Regions from separate parts of the Paenibacillus beijingensis genome, predicted to be linked through region 1. Evidence: predicted binding sites of a transcription regulator. Region 1 holds the regulator's gene; the other holds the start of a gene.

The links. Region 1 encodes Rex, which represses fermentation and respiration genes when NADH is low (regulators of the CRP and FNR family bind a similar motif). Its sites were predicted from a motif close to TTGTGAAATATTTCACAA; they were not measured.
Region 2: a site for Rex is predicted at 13,236-13,253, ahead of VN24_RS17530 (nitrate/nitrite transporter). Genes of this name have one in related genera too.

Annotation. Positions count from the first base shown of each region.
Region 1 covers NZ_CP011058.1:5,433,490-5,448,842, forward strand. Annotated here, with positions in the region: gene VN24_RS24500 (acetate/propionate family kinase) at 1-174, opposite strand, end outside; gene VN24_RS24505 (3-hydroxyacyl-CoA dehydrogenase family protein) at 171-1,043, opposite strand; gene VN24_RS24510 (AAA family ATPase) at 1,293-2,792, opposite strand; gene VN24_RS24515 (hypothetical protein) at 2,785-3,321, opposite strand; gene VN24_RS24520 (cell wall elongation regulator TseB-like domain-containing protein) at 3,493-4,023, opposite strand; gene VN24_RS24525 (amidohydrolase) at 4,023-5,330, opposite strand; gene VN24_RS24530 (redox-sensing transcriptional repressor Rex) at 5,321-5,965, opposite strand; gene dinG (ATP-dependent DNA helicase DinG) at 5,962-8,829, opposite strand; gene VN24_RS26635 (tetratricopeptide repeat protein) at 8,848-9,642, opposite strand; gene panD (aspartate 1-decarboxylase) at 9,811-10,194, opposite strand; gene panC (pantoate--beta-alanine ligase) at 10,187-11,119, opposite strand; gene panB (3-methyl-2-oxobutanoate hydroxymethyltransferase) at 11,116-11,970, opposite strand; gene VN24_RS24560 (biotin--[acetyl-CoA-carboxylase] ligase) at 12,314-13,297, opposite strand; gene VN24_RS24565 (CCA tRNA nucleotidyltransferase) at 13,287-14,600, opposite strand; gene bshA (N-acetyl-alpha-D-glucosaminyl L-malate synthase BshA) at 14,617-15,353, opposite strand, start outside.
Region 2 covers NZ_CP011058.1:3,872,840-3,888,192, forward strand. Annotated here, with positions in the region: gene VN24_RS17470 (M20 family metallopeptidase) at 1-152, shown strand, start outside; gene VN24_RS17475 (SDR family NAD(P)-dependent oxidoreductase) at 149-910, shown strand; gene VN24_RS17480 (glutamine synthetase family protein) at 939-2,297, shown strand; gene VN24_RS17485 (NAD-dependent succinate-semialdehyde dehydrogenase) at 2,344-3,798, shown strand; gene VN24_RS17490 (ACT domain-containing protein) at 3,838-4,122, shown strand; gene VN24_RS17495 (MFS transporter) at 4,143-5,549, shown strand; gene VN24_RS17500 (Leu/Phe/Val dehydrogenase) at 5,546-6,658, shown strand; gene VN24_RS17505 (APC family permease) at 6,736-8,157, shown strand; gene VN24_RS17510 (SDR family NAD(P)-dependent oxidoreductase) at 8,174-8,929, shown strand; gene VN24_RS17515 (TIGR01777 family oxidoreductase) at 9,086-9,985, opposite strand; gene VN24_RS17520 (DNA-3-methyladenine glycosylase) at 10,177-10,812, shown strand; gene VN24_RS17525 (SDR family NAD(P)-dependent oxidoreductase) at 10,857-11,597, shown strand; gene VN24_RS17530 (nitrate/nitrite transporter) at 11,802-13,043, opposite strand; gene VN24_RS17535 (molybdopterin molybdotransferase MoeA) at 13,501-14,766, shown strand; gene nirB (nitrite reductase large subunit NirB) at 14,795-15,353, shown strand, end outside.

The DNA.
Region 1 (15,353 bases):
GAGAATTTCGCTTACGGACCGCACTTCCGGTTTGCCTGCCGGCTCATGTGTGACGATGGAAGAATCCATCCCGATCCGCTCCACGCGGCCGCTGGCCAGAACGGACTCGTCGGTCATGTTATAAAGCTGATATTTTAGCGATGAACTGCCTGCATTGATTACGAGTATTTTCATGTCCGGTCCCCATCCTTATCATATTGGAAAAACCCTGCGCCCGATTTGACGCCGAGCTGGCCTGCACGCACCATTTTTTTCAATATAAACGATGGCCGGTACTTCAGCTCCCCATATTCGCGGAACATTGTCTCCAGAGCGGCTTCAACGGAATCGAGCCCGAACCGGTCCGCCATTTCGAACGGCCCGTGCTGGAACGAATAGCCGATTCGCATCGCACTGTCAATATCTTCAACCGAGGCGGTTCCTTCCTCGAGTACATGAAGGGCTTCGTTAATGAAAAGGCAAATGAGGCGCGTCGTAATAAATCCGGGCGATTCAAACACCATGACGCCTTTTTTATCAATAACCTGTTCCACAAATTGTTTCGTCCGGTCAAACGTCGAGTCGGACGTTTTCAGGCCGCGCACAATCTCGACCACGTCCACCTTGAACACGGGATAAACAAAGTGCATGCCGATAACCCGTTCAGGGTGTGCCGTTACACTGGCGAGCTCCGTCAAGCTAAGCGTCGACGTGTTACTTGCCAGAATGACGTCCGGTCCTACGATGCGGTCGATTTGCTGGAACACGCTCTTTTTCCGTTCCAATTCTTCGGACACGGTCTCAATAATAAGCTCGCAATCCGACAGCTCCTCCATCGCTTCGCAGCGGTTAATCCGGTTAAGAATAAGCTTCTTCTCCGCCTGCGTGAGAGCCCATTTTTCAATTTGCTTATCAAGGCTCATTTCGATCATCGAAATGCTGTAGTTCAGCTTTTCTTTCGTCTGCTCAAGCAGATAAACATCCAATCCTTTGTAAGCCAGCATTTCAGCAATGCTTTGTCCCATTGTGCCGGCTCCGATAACGCCTACTTTACGTACAGTCACTGTCATTCTCCTCTTTGCGGGTTTCTCTCTTTAAGTTGCCACACCATTGAAATCTTAAGCCCTTATCCCATAAGTTTATAACGTTTTGACGAAAAAAAGAAGACGGACAAAGCGTCCGTCTTAAGATTGTCGAAATTTGAACCGTTTTTCGCGGATTATGCCGCTATTTTTGTTTTATTTGTGAATATTCAAGATAAAAAGGAGCGCTGCAGCTTGTCGGGTCAACGGTTAACACCCCATACGGCTGCGTTACGCGCTTTGAATCCCGGATGAAGTCATCATATCGCGGAAACGGTCGCCGTGCAGCGTTTCTTCGGTGATGAGGATGCCGAGCGAATGCATAAACAAATCGCGCTGTTCGGCAAGCATCCGTTTCGTCCGATCCATTAACCCGTCCAAAATGGAGCTTGTCACTTTTGCCCAGCCGTCGGGCGTCATCATGCTGGCGTCAATGATGCCGAGCTCGGTGAGCCCCGATTCCACCATCGTGCGTACGATGCTCATCGCCTGGTCGAAATCGCCGCGCGAGCCGGTGCTGCGGCCTCCGTAAAACATTTCTTCCGCAGCCGCTCCTCCAAGCGCGATCATAATTTGCGCTTCGAGGAAATCCTGCGTGTACAGGTAACGGTCCTGCTGCGGGTTGTGCCGGACGTAGCCCAGCGCCTGTCCGCGCGGGGAAAGCGCCACCTGCGACACGCTCCCGGGGCGGACCATCTCGGCGGCGATCGCGTGGCCAAGCTCATGAATGGCAACGCGTTCCCGCTCTTCGTTTGTCGCTTCACGGTCGGTCTTCTCGCCCATCATCACTTTGTCGATCGCCATCGACAAATGCTGCTGGCCGATGAGCGGCTTCGCTTCGCGGAGCGCATAAATGGCCGCTTCATTCATGACGCTTTCCAGCTGGGCGCCGGAAAATCCGAACGATTCTTCCGCTACCCGTTCAAGACTGGCATCTTTAGCCAGCGGCTTGTTGCGGCCATGAATATTCAAAATATGCAAACGCCCTTTCTTATCCGGCAGATCGACGCCGATATGGCGGTCGAAGCGGCCCGGACGCAGCAGCGCGCTGTCCAGCATTTCCTTGCGGTTGGTGGCGGCGATGAGCAGAATGCGCGGCGATTCGTTCGTATGAATGCCGTCCATCTCCGTCAGCAGCTGATTGAGCGTTTGATCGTATTCGCGATGCTGGCCGCCGTCGCGCTTGCCGCCGATGACGTCGATCTCGTCAATGAAAATGACGGCGCTTGCCTTGCCCGCCTTCGACGCCTTTTTGCGTGCTTCCTTAAACAGGTCGCGGATCCGTCCGGCGCCGACGCCAACATACATTTCCACAAATTCGCTGCCGGATGCGGCGACATAAATCGAGTCCGTATAATGAGCGGCGGCTTTGGCAAGCAGCGTCTTCCCCGTTCCCGGCGGACCGGTCAGCAGTATGCCCTTCAGCGGCCGGATGCCGAATTTGGCGATTTCCTCATGGCGAACGAGAAAATCAAGCGCTTCAATCAGCTCCTGCTTCGGGCGCTCCTGTCCGCCGATATCGTCAAACGACAGGACGGCCGGAGCTTTTCCTTTCGATTCGCGCGCGCCTCCCGCAGCGGCAAGCTGTCCTCTGGAGCGCAGCACATAAAAGATGCCGCCGGCCATCAAAATGGCGAACACAATCGGTAAAATATTAATGCCGCGAGTGAGTAAGAACAGGAGCAGTACAGGAACGAAACCGGCCAGTATTTCCCATTTATACTTACGCACCAGGCCACACTCCTATCTTGTCGCCGATTCTCGGCAGTACGATATATTTGACGGCCGAGTCCAGTTTCATCGTAATATATACATTCTTATCGTCCATATCCGACGTGACAACAAGTCCTTTGTGCGTCCGTTCCAGCTTCTCCATCGCTGCAGGTATTTCCGAATAGCGCCTGCTCTCCATCGCTTCCGCAATGGTGAACAGCTCACCCGACCAGATCTGATCCAGCTTGGCGCTGGATTCGCTCGTAATGTCCAGATTCAGCTTACGGCCGCCAATCGCGTTCTTGCCTTTCTCCGCAATCTCCTCGTATAAAGAACGGAGATCCGCATCGCTGCCGAGCGTCAAGTTGACCGTAACCGTATCCGTGCCTACGACCGGCTTGACCGATTCCACACCGGGAAGCGAACCGATCGCTTTCACCAGCGGTCTTTCTACCGCCGTATGCTCATACAGATACCAGCCGCCGAACAATAAAGCAGCGGTTACGATCATCGTCGTAAACACGGGCAGCAGCTTCAGCTTCAACATGATGAATAATGCCCCCTTCCTGCCTGGTAGCCGACTTATTCGCGGCTAATCGGTATATTACAATTGCTATACTCTAGTATATCATTGTTGAAAAATAAAAGTATAGTTGAGCTGCAATAAGGAAAGTATACCATAGCGCCAGCGGCGGGGGGCGTGTAATATCAGGAAACGTCAGGTTGAATATTTTGCCGGCAGTCTATAAGTCTCAATCAAATTTCCGCTGCGGAAATCGTAGAAATCGTAGAAATATTTGCGCGCCCCGTTCTCGATGCGGGAATAGAGCAATTCCCACGCGGGCTCCCCATTAATCATGCCGGAGATCGAATGGGTAATGTCCACGTCCGGACTTTGCGCAAGCAGCCGGTCGCGGATGCTCTTCGCCGTTTGGGCTTCCGAAGCCGGAATGGTGCTCAGCACCTTCCCGTCTCCATACCAAATGTAGAACGCTTCGCCGGAGCCGTTCACGCCGCGAGTCACCCATACTGTCCGGTCCCACACATATTTGTGCGCCTCATCTACGGAAGCCAAGCTTGCTTTTTGCTTGACTTCGGCCATTATTTGAGCTTCTTCGCTCCAGCGCGGCGCCTGCATCGAACGATACTCTGCATTGAGCAGCAAGACGATGATCAATGCGAGAACAGTAATGAGCACCGTCCACTTGGTGCGCGACATGAGCGGCGGCCGTTTGTAATCCGACCTCATCAGCCGTTCAACAGCCTTTCAAAACATTGCTGAGCTTCATATTTAATCCGCTCCTCGTCGAGCAGCGTGCATTTTCCGCCCTTCACAACCTGGCGGCCGTCTACCCATACGTGCGCAACGTCGCGGCCGGAAGCGGAATAGACCAAATGCGAAACCATATCGCTTTGCGGATAAAAATGCGGTTGATCCGTATCCAGCGCAATCAAATCGGCCTTCATGCCGGGCTTGAGCACCCCAAGCTTATCGCCTTGACCGATCGTGCGGGCGCCGTACACCGTCGCCATGCGCAGCGCTTCAGCAGCCGGCACGACCGTCGGGTCGAAGCCGGCGCCTTTATGGATCAGCGCAGCGAGGCGGATTTCGTCGAACAGATCGAGGTTGTTGTTGCTGGCAGCGCTGTCCGTTCCGAGCGAGACGGTTACTCCGGCGCGCAGCAGCTCCGGCACGCGGGCGACGCCGCTCGCCAGCTTCAAATTGCTTGCCGGGTTGTGGGAAACACCGACTCCCCGCTCCGCGAGCAGGGCGATTTCCTCATCGGTCAAATGAACGCCGTGCGCCACGAACGACGGGCGCGAAAACATGCCGAGCTTATCCAAATGCTCCACCGGACGGCAGCCGTAATCGCGCACGTTCTGCTCGACCTCGGCCGCCGTTTCCGACATATGCGTATGCATCGGCAAATCGAGATCGTGGGCGGCCTGGACGAACTGCTCAATGAAAGCGGGCGGACAAGTGTACGGAGCATGCGGAGACATCATCGTCGTAATGCGCCCGTCTGCCGCTCCTCTCCAGTCCTTTGCGAACGATACCGCTTCTGCGAGCTTTTCCTTTTGCACTTCGGGCGGACAGAGCCCGATCGCGCCGCGCATCAGCACTCCTCGCAAGCCGGCCTGCTCCACCACCTTCGCCACTTCGTCCATCCGGTCGTACATATCGACGAAGGCGGTCGTGCCGCTCTTCAGCATTTCGATAACGGCCAGAGCCGTTCCCCATTTGACGTCCGCAGCGGTAAACTTCGCTTCCATCGGCCACATTTTGTCCTGCAGCCATACCTGCAGATTTTGATCGTCTGAGTACCCGCGCAGCAGCGACATCGCCGCATGGCCGTGCGTGTTCACAAGTCCGGGCATGAACAGGAGGCGGCGGCCGTCCACTTTGTCCGTGATTTGCTCCGATCCTTCGGGAGCCTCCTCCCCGACATATACGATCTTGTCGTCCTCCACGACAAGATAGCCTTTCACTAGCGGGTTGCTCTCATCCATCGTAATGAACGTCCCGTTCTCGATTATCCATTTGCTCATTCGTATTCGGTCCCTTCCCTGTCCATATAATAAGCCAAGCTCAGCAGCTGCGTCGTGAAATCGGCGTAATGAATCCGCACGTCCTCGGTCGATTTCAATACGGCCGGCGCAAAATTCAAAATCCCTTCAATGCCCGCTTCCACGAATTGGTCCGCTACATTTTGCGCTTCGGATGCGGGGACGGTAATGATGCCGATCCGGATGTGGCCCTGCTCGACCGTCTCCTTCAGCTTGTCCATCGGCAGCACCGTAAGCGAGTTGATCGTGGTCCCGATCTTGTCCGGGCTGGCATCAAAGATGGCGGTAATCTTCATGTTGTCCTTCAAGTAAGTATTGTAATTGCACAAGGCGTGCCCGAGGTTTCCTGCGCCGACGAGCGCGACGTTCAGCGTCTGGTCGAGCTTTAATATTTGGCGGATTTTTTCGATCAAATAGGTGACGTCGTAGCCGATGCCCTTGCGGCCGAATTCGCCGAAATATGCAAGATCTTTGCGGATTTGAGCGGGATTGAGCTCCAGCTTCATGCCGAGCTCCTGTGAAGATACCGTTTGCACATCCCGCGAAAGAAGCTCGTTCAACACCTGCAAATAGACCGGAAGCCGCCGTACGACGGCTTCGGATATCGTTTTGCTCATCTTCATGGTCCTGTTTGCGTCTCCTTTCGCTCCTCCGACAGCCATTCTCTCATCCGCGGCACCATCTGCCCGACATGCATATGCTCGATCTTCGGACCCGGAAGCGAATAAAGAAAATATTTGCCGTAGTACGTTTCGATTACCCGGGTATCATAGATCAGGACAATCCCTTTATCTTTGGCGGTCCGGATCAGCCTGCCGAAGCCTTGCTTGAAGCGGATGACGGCCTGGGGAATCGACAGCTTCATAAACGGGTTTTGCTTCGCCTCCTGCAGCAGCTCCGCTTTCGCTTCCTGCAGAGGTTGATTCGGAGGCTGGAATGGCAGCCGGACAATCGCCAGGCAAATCAGCGCGTCGCCCGGAATGTCGACCCCTTCCCAGAAGCTGCTCGTGCCGAGCAAGACCGACGCCGGCTGCTGCCGGAACCGTCTCGTAAGCTTGCTCCGGTTGCCGCTGTCAATGCCTTGCCCGAGCACGTTGATGCCGCTGCCGGCCAGCGCATCTTTCAGCGGGTCGTATACTTGCTTCAGCATCCGGTAGGATGTGAACAGCACAAGCATCCGGCCCCCCGTTTCGCGCGCCGCTTCGGAGAGCGAATCGACGAGCGCGCTTAAATAAGCCGGATCCGGCGTGGCCCCCTTGAGGACCGGAAAATTTCGCGGAATCATGACAAGCGCCTGATCCCGGTATTGAAACGGAGAAGGCAACTGCACCGTTTTCAGCCGTTTCTCATCCAGTACGTTCAGCCCGAGCTGCTCGCAAGCATACTGAAATGACTTCTGCACGGAAAGCGTTGCGGACGTCATGACGACACTCTTTTTTACATCGAAAAAATATTGCCGCAGCTGCTCGCTCACGTCTGCAGGAACCGCAAAAAGATGGACCGACTTGCTGCGGTACGACGCGCTCGCCTCGATCCAATACACCGTTTCCGGCTTATCCGCCCGCACGAACAGGCGCAGCTCATCCCGCAGCCGGGCCGCGTCTTTGACCGCGCCGCTAAGATCGGTCAGCGTCCCCTGCAGCGACGAATCGTCCAGCCGGTCTTTCATTTCCGTAAACAGCTTTTCCAGCGTCTTGGCCGCAGAGTTCAGCTCCGCAAACAAATTCGCTTCCTCGGCGGCGATCGCTTCCCATCCCTTCGGCAGCTGCCCGGCGCGCAGCCGGTATACGGCCTGACCGGTTTCGCTTTGTGCGGACGGTGACGATCCGGCGAGCTGATACAGCATTTCGAACAGCCGGTCCCACATCTCCTTGAGTTCTCCGAAAACGGGCACAATCGTATCGATCGTTTCCGTCCAGGCGGGAACTTTGTCGTCGCTCTCGCCCGCAATCCTTAAGCGCAGCTGCGGCAGCAGCCCGCTGCGGGAGTCTTTTGCCATCCGGGTAATGAAATTGACAAGGGAAAAATAGGAAAGCTGCAAGCCAAGATGCTTGCCCGCTACTTCCTCCAAATGATGCGCTTCATCGATGACCAAAAATTCATACGTCGGAAGAAGCCGGTTGTCGGCGCGAATGTCGGTGAACAGCATGGAATGGTTCGTAATGACGACATCGGAAATGTTCGATTCCTGTTTGGCGCGGTGATAGAAGCAGCGTTTGAACCACGGACATGCCCGGTTCAAGCAGGAATCGGCATCGCTGGCTACCGTTTCCCAGAAATCCCCGCCCTTGTTGCCGAAGTTCAGCTCTTCCTGGTCCCCTGTTTCCGTCTCGCCGAGCCAGACGGTCATTTGGGCGGCCGTCAGCCGGTCTTCGGCGGGCGAAACAAAATCGTTTGTCTGAATTTTACTTTCAAATTTGCGCAGACAAAGATAATTGCCTCTTCCTTTGAAGACGGACGCTTTGAACGGAAAAGGAAGCACTTCTTGCAGCAGCGGCAAATCACGCTGCCGGATTTGCTCCTGCAAATTGATCGTATGGGTGCTGACGATTATTTTTTTCTCTTCTTTTACCCCATAATATAATGACGGTATCAAATAACCGAGCGATTTGCCCGTTCCCGTTCCCGCTTCGATGAGCAGATGGCGGCTTTGCTGGAAAGCGTCCTCGACTTCGCGAAACATCGTTTGCTGCGCTTCCCGTTCTTCATAATCGGGAAAAATAGAGCGGAATTTGTCCTGCACGCCGCTTAAATATTGCTCAAACGATACGCCGTCGAGCGCGCCTGAATCTTCATCGGCGTCTCTTGGCGGCTTTTCTTCCGTCCATTCGCCCACTTTAAGCGCGAACTGCCGGAAATAACTATGCGAATCGGGATCCATCGGATTCACCGCTTCTCTGAGCGCCAATTCCTCCTGCAGAAACCATGCCAAATCGTCATCCCGCATAAACCCGGCGAAGCGCTGCAAAGTGAGCAGTGGCAGGGAACGGATTTTTTTGACGCATTCAGAGAACAGAATCGCCGTCGCCATCGCGTCGCTGTCCGCCCGGTGATGCTGGTCGTGGCGAATGCCGAAGTGCTCCGATACGCTGCCGAGCTGATAAGAGCTCAGCGTCGGATACAGCATACGGAGCATTTCGACCGTATCGAGCCTTCGTCCCGTAAAGGACGAATAGCCGCAGCGGTCAAGCGCACGGTTCAAAAAGCCTGCGTCAAAGCTGACGTTATGCGCCACGAGCACCGCATCGTCAAGAAGCGGAATTAACGAAAGGAGCATTTCGTCCGTTTCGGGGGCATCCTGCACCATCGAATCGTCAATTCCCGTCAGCTGTGTAATAAAAGCAGGGATGGGACCCGACGGCCGGACGAACGAGTTGAACGTCTGAACGACATTCATCTCTTCATCCAGCAGTACGAGTCCCACTTGAATCATATCGTCATCGGCGCCTGTGCCGGTTGTTTCCAAATCCAGTACCGCATAATTCATGGAGATTGGTTCTTCCTCTCACAGACAAGTCAGCTCCGCACTCCCGAAATAAAGGGATAATTGACCGGGAGTTTCTTTGCATGACTTTAAGTTGTTTAACGGATCCGTAAAGCTCGGATCGGTCTGATGGGCTTTTAAAAAATAATGCTCGGCATATTCCAAATTAAGGCGGATCGCTTGAATGCAGCCCAGCGCATTAAGGCCAAGCGCCCGCCATTTCGGATGTTCCGTCAGTTCCACCAACAGGCGGAAATGCCGTTCCGCGTCGCCCCACTGCTGAAGGTGCATGAGCGACATCGCCAAAAACAAACGGGCCAAATTGCATTCCGGCGATTCATGGACGGCCTGCTGGAATTGATCGGCGGCCTGCCGGAACATAAATAATTTGAAAAATCCTTGCCCTTTGGCCACATACTCGGCAATTTGCGAGGAGGATGCGAACAGGACGGCCGGTTCCGCCTTGTCCTGCTTCTTGGGCGCGCCTTTCGCCGCTTCCGCTTGATGCGGCACTTCGGCTGAAACAGCCGCGCCTTTAGCAGACGGGGCGGCAGCCGCCTGTACCGTCCCGGCTTCTGCAAGCTCGGCAGGCGTCAGAGCCGCTCCGATCGCAGCCGCCGTTTCGGGATAGGCGTCTCTAAAGTCCGCCATCTTCTCCTCCAGTTCCAGCCAGCACTCGATAAAATTGTCGCTCATGGAACGGAGCATTGCAAGCTGTTCGCATAATTCGCGCTTGTGTTCTTCATTTGCGCCGGGATAACGGGAAATGATGCCGCTCAACATGTCGTTCATCGCCGTAAACATGTGTTGAATCATTGTCAGCACCCGCCTTTGTTGAAAATCAATGAATGAAGCCGCCTGCTAACCCGAAAACCGTCCTTAGGAAACGGTCCTGCAGGTAACCTCATTCTTTGTTTCGGCGGGTGTTTTCATACCCGGTGCCAGCCTTTGCATAAGTCAGGCACGGCGATTGCAGGCAATCCTTTATAAAGTGACGGCGTGAATTTCTTCCGTCATCGTTTGCACGGGCACATTGTTTTGATCCAGGATAATCACTTTCGGTTTGTGGACGCGAGCCTGATCCTCCGCCATGCCGGCATATGAAATAATGATGACGGTGTCGCCCGGCTGAGCCTGTCTTGCGGCCGCCCCGTTCAAACAAATGACTCCCGAGCCGCGGGGGCCGGGAATGACATACGTTTCCAAGCGGGCGCCGTTGTTGTTATTGACGATCTGTACCTTTTCGTTGGCCCAAATATCCGCCGCTTCCATCAAATTTTCGTCGATCGTAATGCTGCCGACATAGTTCAAATTCGCTTCGGTCACGGTCGCGCGGTGCAGCTTCGATTTCATCATCGTTCTAAACATGGCTGCTGATCTCACCTTTCGCCGGATTCATAATCATGTTGTCAATCAGTCTCGTCGCGCCAAATTTGACGGCGAGCGCCACAATAAGCGGCTGCTCCAGCCCCGAAAGCAGCTGCTCCCCGTCCGGCTGCTCCAAAGAAGGATAATACAGCACTTCCGCATAATCGATCACGGCCATCGGAGCCGAAGCGATGCTTGCATGAATGCGGCTTGTTAATTCCTGAACCGTAAGATCCGGCTTCCGCATCCATTCCCGCGCCTGCCGGAGCGTCGCGGACAAAATGAGCGCCTGGCTCCGCTCTTCCGGAGACAGATACTTGTTGCGCGAACTGAGCGCGAGGCCGTCGGCCTCGCGCACCGTCGGACAAGGGACGATCTCGATGGGCATATTCAAATCGTTTACCATTGTCGTAATAACCGCAACCTGCTGGGCATCCTTCATTCCGAAATAGGCGCGCCGGGGCTGAACGATATTGAACAGCTTGCTGACAACGGTGCCTACCCCGTCGAAATGCCCGGGGCGGGAAGCGCCGCACAGCCTTTCCGTCACTCCCGATACGAGCACCGTTGTTTGCGGTTTGACCGGGTACATTTCCTGAACGGACGGCATAAACACCAGATCGGCCCCCACTTCAGCCGCGATAAGAAGATCGCGCTGCTCGTCGCGCGGGTAACGGTCCAAATCTTCGCCCGGCCCAAACTGCAGCGGATTGACGAAAATGCTCAAAACGGTAATATCGTTTTCGCGTTTGGAACGGCGCAGCAAGCTGGCGTGGCCTTCGTGCAAATAGCCCATCGTCGGCACAAAGCCGACGGTCAGAGCCGCGTTTGCCCAACGGAGCTGCTGCAGCTTTTGCTTCAAATCGTCGATCGTGCGGCAGACGGTGACAAGGTCTGCCGGACTTGTTGTCGTCATTACGCTCATAATGCTGCGCCTCCTCCGTAAAGCTGCTTCATTATGACGCTTTCCATCGGGAAGGCGTGCTTTTCCTCGGGAAAAGCTCCGCTTCTTACGTCGCCCACATATTGGCCGATCGCTTCGCGGATTGTGCCGCCGACGTCCGCGTATGTCTTCACAAACCGTTTCGGCCGGTACGGCGAGGCGTATTGGATCAAGTCGTGGAAGACGAGCACTTGGCCGTCGACGCCGCGCCCCGCCCCGATGCCGATCGTCGGAATGCCGATCGAAGAGGTAATCGCTTCGGCCAGCGGCTCCGTTACAAGCTCCAGCACAACCGCAAACGCGCCTGCCTGCTCGAGTGCTTTGGCGTCTCGAATGAGCGCTTCCGCTTCTTTTTCCCATTTGCCCTGCACTTTAAAGCCGCCCAGCTGATGAACGGATTGCGGCGTAAGACCGATATGGCCCATCACCGGAATTCCGGCGCGGACGCAAGCGGCCACTTCCTCCGCTATATCTTCTCCGCCTTCAATCTTTACCGCGTGCGCATGGCCTTCCTGCATCATTCTCGCAGCTCCTCGCAACGTCTCCTCACGGCTGATGCGGGCGGTCATAAACGGCATGTCCACCACCCGGAACGTCGACTGCGCGCCCCGCGCTACGGATCGGGCATGATAAACCATATCGTCCAGCGTTACCGGAATCGTGGTGTCGTAACCGAGCACGACGTTCCCGAGCGAGTCGCCGACGAGAATCATATCTATTCCCGCTTCTTCCGCCAGCCTGGCGGACGGGTAATCGTAAGCGGTCAGCATCGTTAACGGCTGCCGCTGCTCTTTCATGTTCTTCATCTTCGTAATCGTAAGCGGTTGACTCATGACACTTTGTCCCCTTCCCACCGCCGCCTTCAGTGGCGGGGTGTATCATAGTTTGAACACAAATAAACCTTTTAGCCGCCGCGTAAAAGGTCCGCAAACCAAAAAGGAACATCTGCATCCCGCAAAGCTTCCTTCTGTCTCGGTCCAAGCGGCTCAGAGCAGAATACGCATTGCCTTCCGTCAACTGTTACGGTATTAAAGGCACCTGACTCCAAGTGCGGTTCGAGATCCGATACCGCCTTAGGTCAGCTTCAGTATAGCAAATTAAACGGAACCCGTAAATGCGCCGGCAGCCGGGCGATCGAGGGTCAGACTCCCGGGTGCACGCAGTTTATCCGATCGGCTAGTCCCGGTTTTCCGGTTCCCCCATCTCAGCCGAAAACACCGTTCTTTCGGTGCCGTCGCTCTCGATCACCTTCAGTCCGCCGGCATCGTGCAGCCCGACCGGCACGCCTTCGATCTTCCCCTGCGGCGTAATCAGCACCGCGGGCTTGTGCAGCGACACGCTGAGCGCCTCCCACAGCAACCGAACCGGTTCAAATCCGCTGCTTTCATACGTTTGGTAGAGCTGCTCCCATTCGTTCAGGAACGAAGCGATAACGGCCGTCCGGTCGATAGCGGCCCCCGAAGCGATCCTCAGCGAAGTAGCCCGCGGAAGCAAATCTTGCGGATAATCGTCTTCCTCTAAATTGACACTGATGCCGATGCCGGCGATCACATAGCGCAGACGCTCTTCTTCGGCTGCCGATTCCAGCAAGATGCCGCTTATTTTTTTACCCTCTATCAACAGATCGTTTGGCCATTTGATTCCGATATCGAGCCCCGTCAAAGTGCGCAGGCTGCGGCAAAGCGCAACCGCCGTAAGCAGCGTCAGCTGGGGGGCAAAATGAATCGGCAGCCGCGGACGCAGCACCATGCTCATCCAGACGCCCTTGCCTGCCGGCGATACCCACTGTCTTCCCATTCTGCCTCGTCCGCTCAGCTGCTGTTCGGCAATGACGAGCGTTCCATCCGCAGCTTCTTCCTCGGCAAACTGCCGCGCGACGTTTTGCGTGGAGTCGACGGAGCCGAGCAGATGAATCCGCCGCCCGAAAGAAACGGTCGTCAGCCTTTCCTGAATACGCTCCGCCGACAAGCTGTCGGGCTTGGACCGAAGCCGGTACCCGAGACGACGGGACGCATCGAAACGGTATCCCTTTTCTTCCAGCTTGCGAATTTGCTTCCACACAGCCGTCCGGCTTACATTGAGCTCCTGGCTGAGCGCTTCGCCGGAAACGTATCCGCCGTCATGCTGCTCAAAATAGCGGATCATTTGTTCAACGTTCATGATGCTCGTTCTCCTTCTCCCTGCTCCATTGCCTGCACCAATCGAGCAGCGGCTCCCGCTCGTTCGCTACATGATCCATCGCCACTTCCAGCAGCAGCCGCCTCATAAGCGCTCCAAGCCACGGTCCGGGCCGCTCCTGCAGTTTGCCGGCAATTTCCCGTCCGTCCACGTTCAGCGAAGCAACTCCGTTCTCTGGAATCTGCATCGTCCACTGCCGCAAGCGGGCAAGCCGCTCCGGCCGCTCCGGCAATCGCGTCATTCGCTCCGTCATATCGAGCCAGCTGCGGACAGCCGTTATGCCGCAGGCAAGCGCCGCGGACACCCACATCTTGCGCATGCTGAAGTCGTCCGGTTCGGGATTCGACCACCACTCCTTCGCCTCCGCGTCGACCGCTTCGTGAAAAATAAGCTTACTCATGAGCGCATCGGCCCTTGCCTTCGAAAACTTTAACCTTCTAAACAATTGGCCAGCCGATTTGGAATCGGCTTCCAATGCAAGGCTCAGCGCCGCCCAGCGGTCGTCGGCATCGGGCAGCAGCGCCAATCCGCCCAGCGCGGCGGGACGCGCTGCCGTGAAGGCCGGTGGCAGCGGCTCTTTCGTATGCGACAGCAGTCCGCTGGCATGCAGCCAAGCTGCAGCCGATGCGGGGGACGGCCCCTTCATCATTTTGTCCAGCTCCGCTCCGACCCGTTCCATCGCAATATAACGGAGCAGCGGAGCGCATTCCCGCAGCGCTTTCCAAGTACGGTGTGAAATGGAAAAGCCGAACACCGAAGCGAAACGGATGGCGCGGATCATCCGCAGCGCATCCTCCGTGAACCGTGAGCGGGGGGTTCCAACCGCGCGGATAACGCCACTGCGCAAATCTTCCAGCCCGTGAAAAGGATCGATGATCGTCCCTTTCGGATCGAGCGCCATCGCATTGACGGTAAAATCACGGCGCAGCAGATCTCCGTGCAGATCAGCGATAAACTCAACCTCCTGCGGCCGCCGGTGATCGGCGTAACCGCTCTCGGTGCGAAACGTCGTCACTTCATACAGTTTGCCGCCTGTCTTTACCGTGACGGTGCCGTGCTGTAAACCGGTCGGTATCGAATCCGGAAACAACTCCATAACGTCTGCCGGCAGTGCGGAAGTCGCAATATCGACATCGGCAAGCGGCCTGCCCGCCGCCGCGTCCCTGACGCAGCCGCCGACAAAAAAGGCTTGATAGCCGTTAGCCGCCAGTCTGTGCAGCAGCGGGAGCGCTTCCTGAATTAAAGCAGGCAGCGGCTCCAGTCTGCCGCTTGGTTGTACCGGCATGAGATCACCTCCGGCGTCAGTCTTCGCACACCGCCGGAACGGGAACGGGGGCTTTCATTCCCAGCACGCGGTAATAGATTTGCTCGTATTCGTTTGTAATCAGCTTGTCGCAAAACCGGTTCCGCGCCCGCGCAATGCAAGCTTCGGAAAATTTGCGGTACATCTCCGGATTGGTGAGCAGCCTGACTGCATTGCGCGCCATGTCGGCCGTATCTCCGATCGGTGACAGAAAGCCGGTTTCGCCGCTCGCGACCAGCTCGGGAATACCGCCGGCGAGCGAGCCGATTGTCGGGACGCCGCACGCCATCGCTTCGAGCGAGACAAGTCCGAAGCTTTCCTTCTCGGAAGGAAGCAGCATCAAATCCGCTAACGAAATCACTTGCGCGACATCCTCTTGTTTGCCGAGAAAGTGAACGTCGTTCTCCAATCCCAGCTGTCGGATCTGCCACTGAATCTTGGACAGCTCCGGCCCTTCGCCGACGAGCAGCAGCTTAGACGGGACATGCTCTCTTACCCGCTTGAACACATCGATCACATCTCCGACCCGTTTAACCGGGCGGAAGTTTGAGATATGCATCAATATCTTTTCGTTCTCGGCTGCATACTCGGAGCGGAAAGCTGAAACATCCCGCGGATAGTAAATCCGTTTATCGACAAAATTGTAGGTCAGATCGATCGGAACCGAAATATCGAGCAGTTCCTGCGTTTCCCGGATGAGGTCGCGGGAGACGGCGGTTACGGCATCGCTCTTGT
Region 2 (15,353 bases), 1.6 Mb from region 1:
TTTATGCTGAGCAGGGAATTCCTGCCGTGGAATTCGGACCCGCAGGGGCTAATCACCACGGTCCCGGAGAATATGTGGATATTGCGTCGCTGTGCGATTATGTACGGATTTTGCATGAATTTATTTTACATATAAAGGATGATGAACAATGAAATTTGACAATAAGGTCGTAATCGTTACCGGTGGTGGATCGGGCAACGGAAGATCCATCGCGCTGCGTTTTCTGGAGGAGGGGGCGAAGGTCGTCGTAGCCGATCTGAATTTGGATGGAGCCAATGAAACCGTTGCGATGGCTTCGGCCGGCAGCAAGGCACTGGCGTTGAAAGCGGACGTGACGAACAAACGCGATGTGGAGCAGATGATTGCAAGCGCCGTGGAGGCTTTCGGTACGCTTGATATTCTGGTTAACAATGCGGGCATCGTTGCCTTTACTCCGTTCCTGGAGTTATCGGAGGAAGAATGGGACAAAGTGCACGATGTCAATCTGAAGGCTCCTTTCCTGTGCTCGCAGGCTGCTGCCAAAGTAATGATTGATGGCAAAACGCAGGGGCGCATTATTAACATTACATCGGTGGAAGCACACCGGATTGTATCGAGCAGCGGTCACTGTCAGCCCCATTACAACTCCTCGAAGGGAGGGCTCAATTTGCTCACCAAGGCGGTGGCGCTGGAACTGGCGCCTTACGGGATCACGGTGAACAGTGTGGCTCCGGGTGTGGTGGCGACACCTTTTACCGAGAACGGTCTCAAGAATCCTGAAATCAAGAAGTGGGTGCTTGACCGAATCCCGGTCGGTAGAATCGCGGCTACAGAGGATATCGCCAATGCAGTGCTTTTCCTGGCCATGCCGGAATCGGAATATATTACAGGATCGACAATATTTGTGGACGGCGGTTGGACCATCGCTTAATCCAAACTGGAAAAAAGGGGAGACAAGGATGACAAGACTGAGTTTAGCAGCCCTGGGGAATATGGCCGACTCCGGCGAGATCACTTCCGTCATTGTAGCCGGTGTTGACATGCAGGGAAAGCTGTTCGGCAAGCGCATCCCCGCAAAACATTTTGTGGAAGACGCTAAAGACGGCATTCATATGTGTGCTTTGAATTTGGCCTGGGACGTAAGCCTTAATTTCGGCGCCTTCGACTTTTGTAATTGGGAGACGGGTGCCCATGATATGAAAACCGTCCCCGATTTATCGACGTTGCGGCCTTATCCTTGGTCCCCTCAAACGGCTTTTGTACTCGCCGACCTTTACGATAAAGACGGCTCGGGGATTAGCATCGCTCCGCGAAATATGCTGAAGGCGCAGATCGCCAAGGCGGATTCCATGGGTTTCAAGGCATTTGCCGCATCTGAAATTGAATTTTATATTTTCAAGGAAACCGCCGAATCCGTTCGGGTCAAAAATTATACGAACCTGACCCCCTTGTTTCCGTATCCGATCGACTATTCGGTATTCCGATTGACGGTCGACCACTGGTTTCTAGGTCAATTGACGACGAACCTCGAGGCGGCCGGCGTGCCGATCGAAGCGCTAAAAGGCGAATGGGGCAACGGTCAAATCGAACTGAACGTTCGTTACGCGGAAGCTCTTGAGATGGCCGACCGCACCGCGATTTATAAAAACGGGATTAAGGAAATGGCTGCCTTGAACAACCTGATGGCTACATTCATGGCAAAACAGGATACGAACGACTCCGGAAGCAGCGGACATACCCACATCAGCCTCTGGGACAGGGAAGGGGTCTACAATCGACTTTACGATCCGGATGCGGAATACGGCTTGTCGACGAACGGACGCTACTTCCTCGGAGGAATGCTCGCGCTGGCGCCGGAAATGATGGTATTCTACGCTCCTTATGTGAATTCGTACAAGCGCATCAACGATTTCGGCTCCGGCGCACCGAATACGGTAAGCTGGGGTATTGACAATCGCAGCACCTCGTTCCGTTTTGATGGTAAAGGCAAGTCATGCCGCTTTGAAAATCGGGTGCCCGGCGCCGACGCCAATCATTATTTGGTGCTGACCGCGATGCTGGCTTCGGGATTGTACGGCATCGAACATAAAATCGAGATTCCCGGTCCGATCAAGGGCAATGCAAGCGGAATGGAGCTGCCCAAGCTTCCGACCAATCTGTACGATGCTTGCCGGCTGCTGGAGAAAAGCGATACCGTTCGCGAATTGCTTGGGAGCAGTGTGGTCGATCATTATTTGCAGGCGGTCCATCTGGAGCTGCAGGAATATTTTTCGACCGTGACAGACTGGGAGCGCCGGAAATATTTTGAGTTTATCTAGCCAATTGTGGGTTTTATTAACTTGATCATGATCAGGGAGGATGCGGATGGATAGCGTAATGCTAAATGAATGGAATTATAACTGGGTCGGAGGCGAACGACGCTCGTCTGCGGCCACGATGGAAGTACGCAATCCGGGAACAGGAGAGCTGATCGGTCTCATCCCCGACCTGGAGGATCAAGGCGTGCAAGAGGCCATAGATCACGCCAGTGAAGCGCTGCACGAATGGTCGGAGCTGCCGGCCAAGAAAAGAGCCCGCTATCTGGAAGAATGGTCGGAGCGGCTTATGCACAACCGCGAAGCGCTTGCTCTGTTGCTGTCCAAGGAGCAAGGCAAGCCTTTCTCTGAAGCGAGAGGCGAGATCGAAGGGACTGTCGACATTATACGGTGGTATGCGGAGGAATCAAAAAGGGCTTACGGTGAAATCATTCCTTCCTCCAATCCGGGCCAGCAGTTGCTAGTGTACCGGGAGCCGATAGGCGTAGTAGCGCTAATCACGCCGATGAACTTCCCTAGCGCGACCGTAGCGCGGAAGGTTGCACCGGCGCTTGCGGCTGGTTGCACCCTAGTGTTGAAGCCGGCCGAAACGACGTCCATGACCGCCATTGCCATCTTCAGCCATCTCATACAGACGGGTCTGCCTAAAGGGACGGCCAATCTGGTAACGGGAGACCCTTCGCGAATCGGGAGCGTACTGATGCAGGATTCCCGCGTACGCAAGGTTTCATTTACAGGTTCGACAGCCGTTGGTAAAAAATTGATGGAGCAGGCTGCGGCGACCGTCAAAAAAGTATCGCTTGAGCTGGGCGGCAATTCGCCGGTCATCGTGTTCCCGGACGCCGATCTGGACAAAGCTGCCAAACAGATTGTCGCCAATAAATTTGAAAACTGCGGCCAGGTTTGTAATGGAATTAATCTCATCTATGTGCATGAGGATGTTCACGACGCCTTGTTGGACAAGCTTCTTACGCTTATCCGGACATTGATCACGGGTATCGGTACAGAACCAGGCACCGACATCGGCCCGCTCATTAATGAAAGGGCGGTGCAGAAAGTGGAGCGGCTTGTGCTAGACGCCATAAATAAGGGAGCCAAGCTGCTCACCGGAGGAAAACGCCTTACGGAAGAACCATATACTCGCGGGCACTTTTATGCTCCGACGCTGCTGGATGGCGTTACCCGCGAGATGCATATAACGCGTGAGGAAATATTTGGGCCGGTCATGCCCGTATTAACATTTAAACGTGAATCGGAGGCTGTGGCTGCTGCGAATGATACGAGCTATGGTTTGGCGGCTTATCTTTTTACTCGAGATTTCGCCCGAATCCACCGGATGATCCAGCAGCTGCAAAGCGGCAATATTGGGATCAACGGGACATCGCTTGCTTACACGCAGGCGCCGTTTGGCGGAATTAAAGAGAGCGGCATCGGCCGTGAAGGCGGAAGACAAGGGCTTGAAGAATTTATTTCGTTAAAATATGTCGCCATGACCACGGTATAACGTTGGGGCGAACAGCGCGGCCATAGGTGGGGATCGAGTATGAGAGTGAGCAATCAACAAACGCTGACGGTGCTCATGAAGCGTCGTGAAGAGGTGCTGCTGCGAATTACGGGATTGTTTGTCCGCAGAAGCCTCGAAATCGAGAGCTTGAAACTGGAATGTAAAGTTACGCCGAATGACGGTGTGTTATGGCATATGACCGTCACGGCACGGGCTGAGGAACGAGAATGGAAACAGCTGATTCTGCGGTTGCTCAAGTTAATCGATGTGCTGTCGGTGAATGGCAGTGGCCTCGGGGCTGCATTAAACCGGAAGGCTGAGTGATGATGGAGGAGGGAAGGACGATGCAAACGATTACGCTTCGGGTAACCGACAGGCCCGGCGTATTAGCGCGCGTTTCTGAACTTCTTGCCGGTCGAGGCTGTAATATCGATAGCATGAAGATCACGCAGGAATGCCGTCCCGGTTTCGCTCTTATGCGCATTAACGCCCGTATCGATAATGACCATCTGGATATTCTCGTCCGAGAGATGGGGAGCCTCCAGGATGTGCTCGTCGTCCGGTCGGCTCGGGAACGGACAGCGGCGTTCTCATATTGGACCGTAGCATACGGCTTGTTCGTTACGATTTTGGGTATTAATTTGGCTTCTCCTTTATATGCGGCTTATAAGATTCAATGGAGTTTGACACCAGGGATGATCGCGCTTCTCTTCGCGGTTTATGCCTTTGTTGTAATACCTTCGATCGTTTTATTCGGGCAGTTGTCGGATCGAATCGGATCCAAAGCTATTCTGCTTTGGGGGATCTTGGTATCATTGCTTGCCTCAATCTGCTTCGCAATGGCGGGTGGGGTTTCCATGCTGCTGTTGGCTAGGGCGATACAGGGGCTTTCCGTAGGGATGTTCAACGGCGTAGCGGTATCCGCGTTGACGGCGCTCCATCCTAGTCGCGACAGTCACCGTGCCGCGTTCTTTGCGGCACTCTCCGTCACGACGGGAAACGCCCTCGGGCCGTTGATGTCCGGGGCGCTTGCTGAGTGGGCGCCGTTCCCGACCCGGCTTCCATACCTCGTACACGGATTGTTGATCCTTCCCGGTATAATCGGGTTGCTGTTAGTGCGCATCCAGCACCCGGTTCCGGTAAAGACCCGGCTTCATTTGCCTGTCTTGCCACGCACAATCCGGGCTCCATTTTATACAGCCGCTGCGACTTCCTTTATTGCGTGGGCCGTGGTCAGCCTGTTCCTGTCGGTTATCCCATCTTACATGGACGAGTGGATTGGCAGGTCGTCGAGCTACTTATTCGCCGCTTTTACAGCTGCTATTGTATTGGGCGTATCATCGGCCAGCCAATCTCTGTTTGCTAAATGGCCATTACCCCGGATGGCGGCCGCGGGATTCGTTCTCCTGTTTTCAGGCCTGACAAGTCTTGTACTCACCATGCATGTAAGTTCATCGATACTGCTTGCGGTGTCGGCAGTTCTCGTCGGCCTCGGACATGGCCCGCTGTACGCCGGCAGCTTGGCATCCGTCAATGAACTTGCTCCGGAACAGGCTCGCGGGGATACGGTTTCCTTTTTTTACGCCGGCACTTATCTGGGCGTTGCGATCCCCGTTTTAGGTTTCGGGTATGCCGCTGAATACATCGGTTTTGTGCATGCTGTCGAATTATTTAGTGCGGTGATGTGCGCATTTTCGGTTTGGACTTGGATGCGTTGGCGAAATGTGAACAAATGGAGGGATTTCAGATGAGATTGTTTGACATCATGGACAAGGACGATTACGAAGAGGTACTGTTTTGCAAGGATAAGCGATCCGGATTGAAGGCGATCATCGCGATTCACGATACAACGCTTGGTCCGGCACTGGGTGGAACCCGAATGTGGGCCTATGGCTCAGAGGAAGAAGCGCTTGAAGATGTACTGCGCTTGGCCAAGGGCATGACCTACAAAAATGCCATTTCAGGGTTGAATCTGGGCGGAGGCAAAACCGTGATTATCGGAAACCCGCGAACCGACAAGAGCGAAGCGATGCTGCGTGCGTTCGGTCGCTATATTCAAAGTCTGAATGGACGCTATATCACTGCCGAAGACGTCGGAACGACAGTCGAGGATATGGATACGATTCACCAGGAAACGGATTACGTAACCGGCATCTCGCCAGGATTCGGTTCCTCGGGCAATCCGTCCCCGGCAACAGCTTACGGCGTGTATCAGGGCATGAAGGCTGCAGCAAAGGAAGCTTTCGGTTTCGATAGTTTGGCCGGTAAAACAATCGCCGTTCAGGGCGTCGGCAATGTCGCTTTCAATCTATGCCGGTATTTGCATGAAGAAGGGGCGTACCTTATAGTGACCGACATCAACAATGAAGCGGTCCGACAAGCTGTTGAAAAGTTCAGAGCGGTAGCCGTAGACCCTGAGGATATTTATGATGTCCACTGTGATATTTACGCGCCGTGCGCGCTAGGCGGGACAATCAACGATGAGACGATTCCACGGCTTAAAGCCAAGGTGGTCGCGGGCTCGGCCAATAATCAATTAAAGGAAGCCCGCCATGGCGATCGGCTGCATAAAATGGGAATCGTTTATGCACCGGATTATGTAATTAATGCGGGCGGGGTCATCAACATAGCCGATGAATTGAACGGATACAACAAGGATCGCGCATTCAAGAAGATCGGAGAAATCTATGGGACGCTTAACCGAATTTTCGATATATCCAGAGCTGAAGGAATCCCGCCGCACGCGGCCGCGGACCGTCTGGCAGAACAACGCATCGATCAGCTCCGTCATGCCCGCAGTACGTTCTTGCGGAACGACCACCATGCTATAAGCCGTCGCCGTTCATTCAATAAAGCCTGATCAACGAAAAGACAGTCCGTCTGCCGTTTGAAAGGTGGACGTTAATATTTTTCATTAAGGAAAGAGAGGCGCTGTTTATGTCGAAATCGGTGGCATCGAACGAAATGCTGAATTCGGGGGAATCCCCGAACACTCGGAGAGAACCGGCTGAAAAACAAACTGGCTATACTCAGGAATTGCGACGGACGCTAACGTTTAAAGATCTGGTTACTTTTGGCTTAATTACAATGCTGCCGATTGCTCCTACTCAAGTATATGCCCTGGCATCTGCCGAAAGCTTCGGTATGGCACCCCTTGTCTACTTGGTCGGTATGATCGCGATGGTGTTCACGGCGCTCAGCTACAGCGTGATGAGCCGTGAGTTTCCGATCGCCGGCTCAGCTTATTCATTCGTCCAGCGCGGACTTAATCCTCATGTCGGATTTCTGACCGGATGGATCATTATCCTGGATTATCTGATCATACCCGGCATGCTCATTTCGTTCTCGAATTTGTGGCTTTCCGCCGTACTCCCCGGTATCCCCCCAATCGTCATTCTGATTGTCTTCGCCGCTATCATCACTCTCGTCAATGTTCGGGGCATCATTCTTACCCGCTGGGCCAGCTATCTTTTTCTTTTCTGCCAATTGGGACTAATAGTGATCTTTATTATTTGTGCTTTAAAATATGTGCTGATCGACGGTAATGGGCTAGGCGGGTTTTCACTATCGCCTTTCTACCAGCCTGGGAAAGTCGACCTCCAATTCATCGCGACAGCCGCATCGATCGCTGTTCTTGGTTTTATCGGATTTGACAGCATCAGCACGCTTTCCGAGGAAACTAGAAACCCGACCCGAACGGTCGGCAGGGCCGTCGTAGCCAGCTTATGCCTCATCGGTTTGCTATTTCTGAGCCAATCGTATTTTGCGACACTGGCTCACCCGGATCATACTGACCTGGATCCTGGAATGGGCTATTTTGACATTATCCGCGAAGTCGGCGGTGATGTGCTCTACTATGCCTTCATCGTAATCGGAGTCGCATGTGTGGGCATCGCCAACGCATTGACGGTTCAATCGGCTATTTCACGCGTAATCTACTCCATGAGCCGCGACAAGCTTCTCCCATTCTCCGGCATCCTATCCAAAGTACATGACAGGTACAAAACGCCGGCCAATGCAACGATTTTCGTTGGACTCGTTTCCGTTCTCACCGGGCTTTTCCTGTCCCTGGATCTGCTTGCCAAGCTTGTCAATTTCGGAGCCATGTCCACCTACATGCTGCTCAATCTTTCGGTTATCACCCACTTCATCATCAAAAACAAACGAAGAGGCTTTGGGAGTCTCATTCGCTATCTCGTCTGTCCGCTTATCGGCTTCTCGGTCATAGGGTTCATATGGAGCGGCTTTGACAAGACGACTTACATCATCGGATTCGCATGGCTTGCAATAGGGATCGTGTTCGGCGCCATCAAATCAAAGGGATACCGCGAGGTGCCTCCTGCACTTTCGGAAATATGAGGGCAGGGGGCTTGACATGAGACTGAATAATAAAAGGGCAATCGTTACAGGAGCGGGACGGGGCATCGGCTTTCAAATCGCGAAGCGGTTTGCGGAAGAAGGCGCTCGTGTTGTGGCCACAGACGTTTTGGAAGCCGGGGCCGAAGCGGTGAGCGTGCTTAGCAACGCAGGGCTTGACATTGTCTTTCACCGCGCGGACGTTTCCCAAATCCTCGACGTCAGAGAGCTTGCCGAGTTCGCACGACGTACATTGGGCGGTGTCGATATCCTTGTCAACAACGCCGCCGTCAATATTCCCGGATCGATACTGGAGCTGACTGAGGAAATTTGGGACCGGACATTCGATGTGAATGTTAAATCGATTTTTCTGCTATCACGCGAAATCATACCGGACATGCGGGGCGCAGGCGGTGTCGTGATCAATATGGGATCGGCTAATAGTTATGTAGCGGAACCGCGACTGGCCGCCTATGTGTCCTCGAAAGGCGCGATACTTATGCTGTCTAAAGCGATGGCATTAGATTTCGGGCCAGACGGCATTCGTGTGAACTGCATTTGTCCGGGCTGGGTTGATACATCGTTTAACGATCGTCATGCCGAACTGTTCGGCGGCAGGGACGAGGTATTGAAAAATATCGCCGATATTCATCCTATCGGACGAACGATTCAGCCGGAAGAGATTGCGAATACGGCAGTATTTCTTGCCTCCGACGAAGCAAGAGCCATTACGGGAGCCGGTATTTTGGTTGACGGCGGATATACGATTAAATAGCAACTGCAAGATTATATAAGGCAACTCGGTTGCTGGCGCCCCCGCTTAAGCCTTGCGTTTGCGACTGCAGGAACGATCAGGCGTTATTTTGCGAAGTGAGCGGGGAGGAGTGATAAACAAGGTGTGATATTAGAGATAACAATGCTGGCAAGCTCTTCAAATAGAAGTTAAACCCAGTAGATCTTGAAGGGTGCCGTCCAATTTGCTGTGTTTGAACGAAAAGCCTTCTCTCTCCAGCCGCTCGGGAATGACCCAGCGGCTCTTTAATATTAATTCCGTTTCGGTGCGCAGCAGAAAGGAGCCGATTTCAAGCATCCATTTGGCAGCGGGCAAGCCTGCTTTTCGGTTCATCGCCGCTCGAAGCTGTCTCATCAGCTCGCGGTTCATAACGGGATTCGGCGCCGAACAATTGAAGATCCCGCTCAGGTCTTCTCTCTCTTTAAGAAAAAGAATGATGCGGAATAAATCTTCCACGTGAATCCAGCTAAACTTTTGATTGCCCGATCCCTGGACGCCGCCAAGCCCGAATGTGACGAGATTCCGGTAAGGGATCATAACGCCTCCATGCTCCCCGAGTACAATCGCGATTCGCAATGCGATTTGCCGGGTCTTCGGCAATTCGAACGAAAAAAACGCGCGCTCCCATGCTTTGGCTACTTCAACGGAAAAGCCGGAACCGATTTCGCCGTTTGCTTCCGTCATCGGCCGGTCTTCGGCATGCCGGTAAATGGTAGCTGTGCTGGAGTTGATCCAGAGCGGCGGCGGGCTGATGCACGCGGACAGCGCACTGCCCAAAATTTGCGTTGTCTCCTTTCTCGACTTAAGAATCGCTTCTTTATTTTTCCGGTTATAGCGGCAGTTGACCGACTTCCCGGCCAGGTTGATCACGAGCTCGGCATGTTCCATTGCTTCGGTTATGGCGCTCGGATCATTCCAGGATAGATGCCCGGGCTGTCTCGAAATAATGCGTACTTCATATCCGAGTTGCATAAACTTCTCCTCTAAATATTTCCCGATAAAACCGGTCCCGCCGGCCAATATCACTTTCTTCTTCATGAGCCCACCTCAATTCGTCCGTATATGAGCCTGTAATATAGGGTATCGGGCTTATTTTAACACAGGTCGTCCCCCTTGAATGACACGGGCAGAGGTTTTATTATCACACTCTGAATAGAGTATACTGTCAGTACCTGGATGGAGGCGGCGAATCCGGTTTAGGATAACAGGAGCATATAATTGGTAAAATTATGCACGAAGAGGTGAGTCTGGTGGCGTTTGAACCTGTCGATGCTTCATTTTTTGGACAACCTACACTGGAATTGGCGCGTTCGCTGCTCGGCATGCTGCTCGTGAAGGAAACCGAAGCGGGTACGGCTTCGGGATGGATTGTGGAGACGGAAGCGTACATCGGGCCGGGTGACCGGGCCGCGCACAGCTACAACAACCGGAGGACGGCCAGAACGGATGTCATGTTCGGTCCGGCCGGCCATGCGTACACTCACGTTATGCATACGCATTGTCTCCTTAATGTGGTCAGCGGGGACGTCGGCCATCCGGAAGGCGTCTTGATTCGCGCGCTTGAGCCTTGCACCGGAATCGAGCTGATGGCCAATCGCCGCGGACAAGTAAAAAAGAAACAAGAGCTTACAAACGGGCCCGGCAAACTGACCAAGGCGCTTGGAATCCGGATGGACGATTACCGCAGACCGTTATTTGAACGGCCGTTGTTTATTGCGGAGGGCAGAGGAGTCGAATTTATCTCGTCCGGTCCGAGGGTCGGCATCGACAACAGCGGCGAGGCTAAAGATTACCCGTGGCGGTTTTGGGATGCGGGGAGTCCGTTTGTATCAAAAAATGCGGTGAGAAAAACGAAAATGATATAAAATGAAGGGTATAGTTGGATAACGATGGAATAGGGGGGATACGAGTGGATTTAAACGGAAAAGTGGCGCTTGTTACCGGCGGCGGCACCGGCATCGGCAGAGAGACGTGCATCGCGCTCGCCAAGCGGGGGGCGGCGGTTGCCGTAAACTATTCGCGTTCAAAAGAAGAAGCCGAAGAAACGGCGCAGCAGATCCGAAACGAAGGCGGGCGCGCCATCGCGCTGCAAGCCGACGTTTCAAGCGACAGTGAAGTAAGACGCATGGTCGATCGTATTGTGCAGCAATTCGGGACGGTCGATCTGCTCGTCAATAATGCCAGCATTACCCGGCACATCCCGCTTGACGATCTGGAAGCGGCAACGGAAGACGTATGGGACGCGCTCTTTGACGTGAATGTCAAAGGGATGTTTTACTGTGCCCGGGCCGTCGCGCCTTACATGAAACAGAACAAACAAGGAGCCATCGTCAATGTCGGCAGCATTGCCGGACAAACGGGGGTAGGTTCTTCGCTGCCGTACGCTGTTTCCAAATCGGCCGTTCACGGGCTTACGAAATCGCTCGCGCGGGCTTTGGCGCCTGAAATCCGGGTGTGCAGCGTGGCGCCCGGCGCTGTCGCAACAAGATGGTGGGCCGGAAAGGAACAGCAAATGGAGCGGCTAAGCCCGAATCTTCCGCTGCAGCGCATCTCGACGGCCGAGGATATCGCCCATTTCATCTGCGCGACCTTGGAGCAAGAAGCAATTACAGGGCAGATTATCACCTTAGACTGCGGACAAACGCTGTAGGTTTAGAATAGCGCACCGCGCCGCCCGTTATACATCATCATTGCTAATGCTAAGCTTCATCCGTTTTCTGTTTCGGTAACGCAAAAATACCGCCCGCGATCCGGCCGATAAGCCGGAAGCGGGCGGTATTTTTTTGCTTCGGTCGTTCAGATCCCAAAATCGGCAGCTTATGCTGCCCGATCAGCGGACCGTTGGAAGGAGGTGTTAACCGCTGATCGTTTGTGCCGATTCGATAGGAGTCGTTTTGGCTTTGCCGCTTTCTCCCATCCAGCTGTTCCGCCATCTCATCTGCATGACAACGAGCAGGCAAAGCGCCGCGGCCGCAATGAGAGCGAGACAGATGAAGCCCAGCATATAAGAACCGGTCGATTTGTACAGGTTGCCGAGAATAAGAGGAAGCGCATATCCGCCCAGTCCTCCCGCAGCTCCGACAATGCCCGTCATCAGGCCGATTTCGTTTCCGAACCGCTGAGGAACAAGCTGGAATACCGAACCGTTGCCGGCTCCAAGACACATCATGCCGATAAAGAGCAGCGTTAAAACTACAGGAAGGGGAGGCAGCGTTGCAACGCAAGCAAGCATGATCCCGGCGCCTCCATACAGGATGGTCAGCATCCGCGCGCCGCCGATACGGTCGGACAAGAAACCTCCCACCGGTCGGAAGAAGCTGCCGGCAATGACGCAGATGGTTGTGAAATCTGCCGCGCGTACCGGAGCAAGGCCGTATTGCGAATTGAAAAAGATCGTCAAATAGTTGGCAAGTCCGACGAATCCGCCGAATGTGACGCAGTACAGGGCGCAGAACACCCAGGCGTCCCCTTGCTTCAAAATGTTGGCATACTGGCTAAGCTTTTTAGGCGCCGGACGGTTTGGACTGTCTTTGGCAATAAGCGTGAAGATGATGAAGACGAGAACGATCGGAATGATGGCTAGGCCGAATACGACTTCCCAGCTGCCGTAATGCTGGGCGATGCGGTTGGCGAACAGAGTCGTGAATACCGTTCCGCTGTTGCCCGCCCCGGCAATTCCCATCGCAAGACCTTGGTGCTCTTTCGAATACCACTGGCCTGCAAGCGGCAGCGCCGCTGCGAAGGAAGCGCCTGCAATACCAAGAAGCAGGGCGACGATATACATCTGATCAAGGGAATGAACGAATTTCCAGCCCATGACGAGCGGAACAAGCGTGACGAGCATACCGATTTGCCCGGTACGTTTCGGACCGATATAGTCGGTCAGAAAACCCAAAACGAGCCGCAAGATCGATCCTCCAAGAATAGGAAGAGCAACAAGGTTCGCTTTTTGTACCGGATCCATCGCAAAATCTTTCGCAATGATGACGCTGAGCGGACCGATCAGTACCCAAATCATAAAGCTGACGTCAAAATACAAAAACGCGCTGAACAGTGAAGGCTTATGCCCGCTTTGCCAAAACCCTTTTCTCTCCATCCTTCATCTCTCCCTTTTTTTTTTGATGAAGCCTGTCCGAGACCTTTGTTTCGTGCAGTCTGTACGGCTGCCGCCGGAAATTATCAAAAAAGGCCGCAACTCGTCCTTTAAATAGAACGAATCGCGGCCCCATTGCCGACGGCAGCACGTCATTGTGCAGCCTCTTGAATTTAGAATTGCTTCATCACGAAATTGTGATTTTCTACACAGATTATAAAGACTAATCAAAGCCAATGTCAATATATATGACACAACTTTTTTGGAAGTATTTTTTTCTAATCCAATAGTGTCATTTATATTGACACTGCATCTCGGATCGACTATTCTTGGAACATAAGACTCAGCACAACGGCGTGCTGACCAAGATGGCAATGACGCCCTTTTTCCTGTATATATGTATATAGGAAGAGGGCTTTTTCTGCATATGGGGATAAATAAAGTCATTAGGAGGGAGAGAATGTCCATTAAATATGCTGACATCTCCGAATCCGTCACGGTTGATCAGGCCAATCTTAAGCTTGCGTCGCTTACCCGGCTTCCTTCTATTGAGAAGATCCGTTTGGAAGAAGCCGCAGGACGGGTACTGGCGATTGATTTCGCAAGTCCATTTCCGCTTCCGCCGTTTCGCAGGGCGGCTATGGACGGTTACGCCATCCGCTCCGAAACCGTCCGCTTCGCAAGCCCGGACAATCCGGTACAGCTTGTTGTTCAAGGCGAAATAAAGCCGGGCCAGTATATGCCGGCATCGGCCCAGAAGGCGGGGGTGAACCGGGCGCTTCGCATCTTTACAGGCGCGCCTGTTCCCGATGTTTACGATGCCGTCGTCATGCAGGAAGCGGTTAGACGGATCGAGCAGCCGGACAACGCGCACCGCATTCAGATTGACCGCCCTTACCGCAGCGGCCAGCATATCGCCGAGCAAGGGGAAGATGTCCCTTCGGGAATGACATTGCTTGGCCAAGGTACGGTGCTGGGAGCGAAAGAGATCGCCGTGCTGGCCTCGTTCGGACAGATGGAGATCGACGTCTTCCGCCAGCCGCGGATTGCGGTCATCCCTGTCGGAGACGAGCTGATGCCGCTCGGGAGCAAGCTTGGCCCGGGACAGATTTACGAGGCGAACGGAATGATGATCCAGACGCGGCTGCGCGAGTTCGGAGCTTTAATTGTAAGATATCCGCCCGTACCGGACCGCCTCGAAGCGATTGAAACCGCAATCGGGGAGGCAGTCCGGCAGGCGGATATCGTTGTGACGACCGGAGGGGTGTCGGTGGGGGATTACGATCTGGTAAAGCAAGCGGCGCTCAATATCGGCGGAAGTCCGCTGTTCACCAAAGTATTGATGCGTCCCGGCACGCCGACCTCCGCCTTTGCAATAGATTCCCGGCTTCTGATCTGCCTGTCGGGAAACCCGTCGGCTTGTTTTGCCGGAATGGAGCTGCTGCTCCGTCCGGCCGTGATGCAGGCTTCAGGGCGCAAGGAGCGTCGGCTCGTATGGCTGGAAGGGCGACTGAGTGAACCGGTGGACAAACCATCCCCTTATCCGCGATATATACGCGCTTACGTGTACCGGGATGCGGATAAATGGAACGTCGAGCCGCTTCGGAACGATAAATCCGGCAATGTGGCCGCTTTCGCGCAAGCCAATGCGCTGGCGCTCATCCCGGCCGGGGGCGCCGGGGCCTCACACGGACAGGCGGTCCGCTGGGTCCCCCTCTCATCTTGACAGAATTCGGGTTTGGAGGATGAACATGATGAATACGAGACTGATCGTCATCGGCAACGGAATGGCCGGTATAAAAGTTGTGGAGGAGATCGTCAACCTTGCGCCTGGTTCATTTCAAATTACGGTTTTCGGCGCGGAGCCTTACCCGAACTATAACCGGATCATGCTTTCCAAAATGGTTCAGGGGAACGCTTCCTTCGACGACATCGTCATTAACGACTGGACTTGGTATAAAGAACGGGGAATCAAACTTTACGCAGGTGAAACGGTAGCCCGCATCAATACTACGGCCCGTACGGTGGAGACCGTCTCCGGCATCAAGGAATCGTACGACATTCTTATTATTGCAACGGGTTCCTCCGCTTTCATTCCTCCCATTCCCGGAACGGACAAAAACGGCGTCATCGCTTTCCGCAATGTGGACGACTGCACCAAGATGATGGAAGCGTCAAAGGTGTACAGCAAGGCGGCCGTTATCGGCGGCGGACTGCTCGGATTGGAAGCCGCCCGGGGGCTGCTTAATCTGGGGATGGAGACCGAGGTCGTTCATAATGCGCCGCATTTGATGAACCGCCAGCTGGACGAGA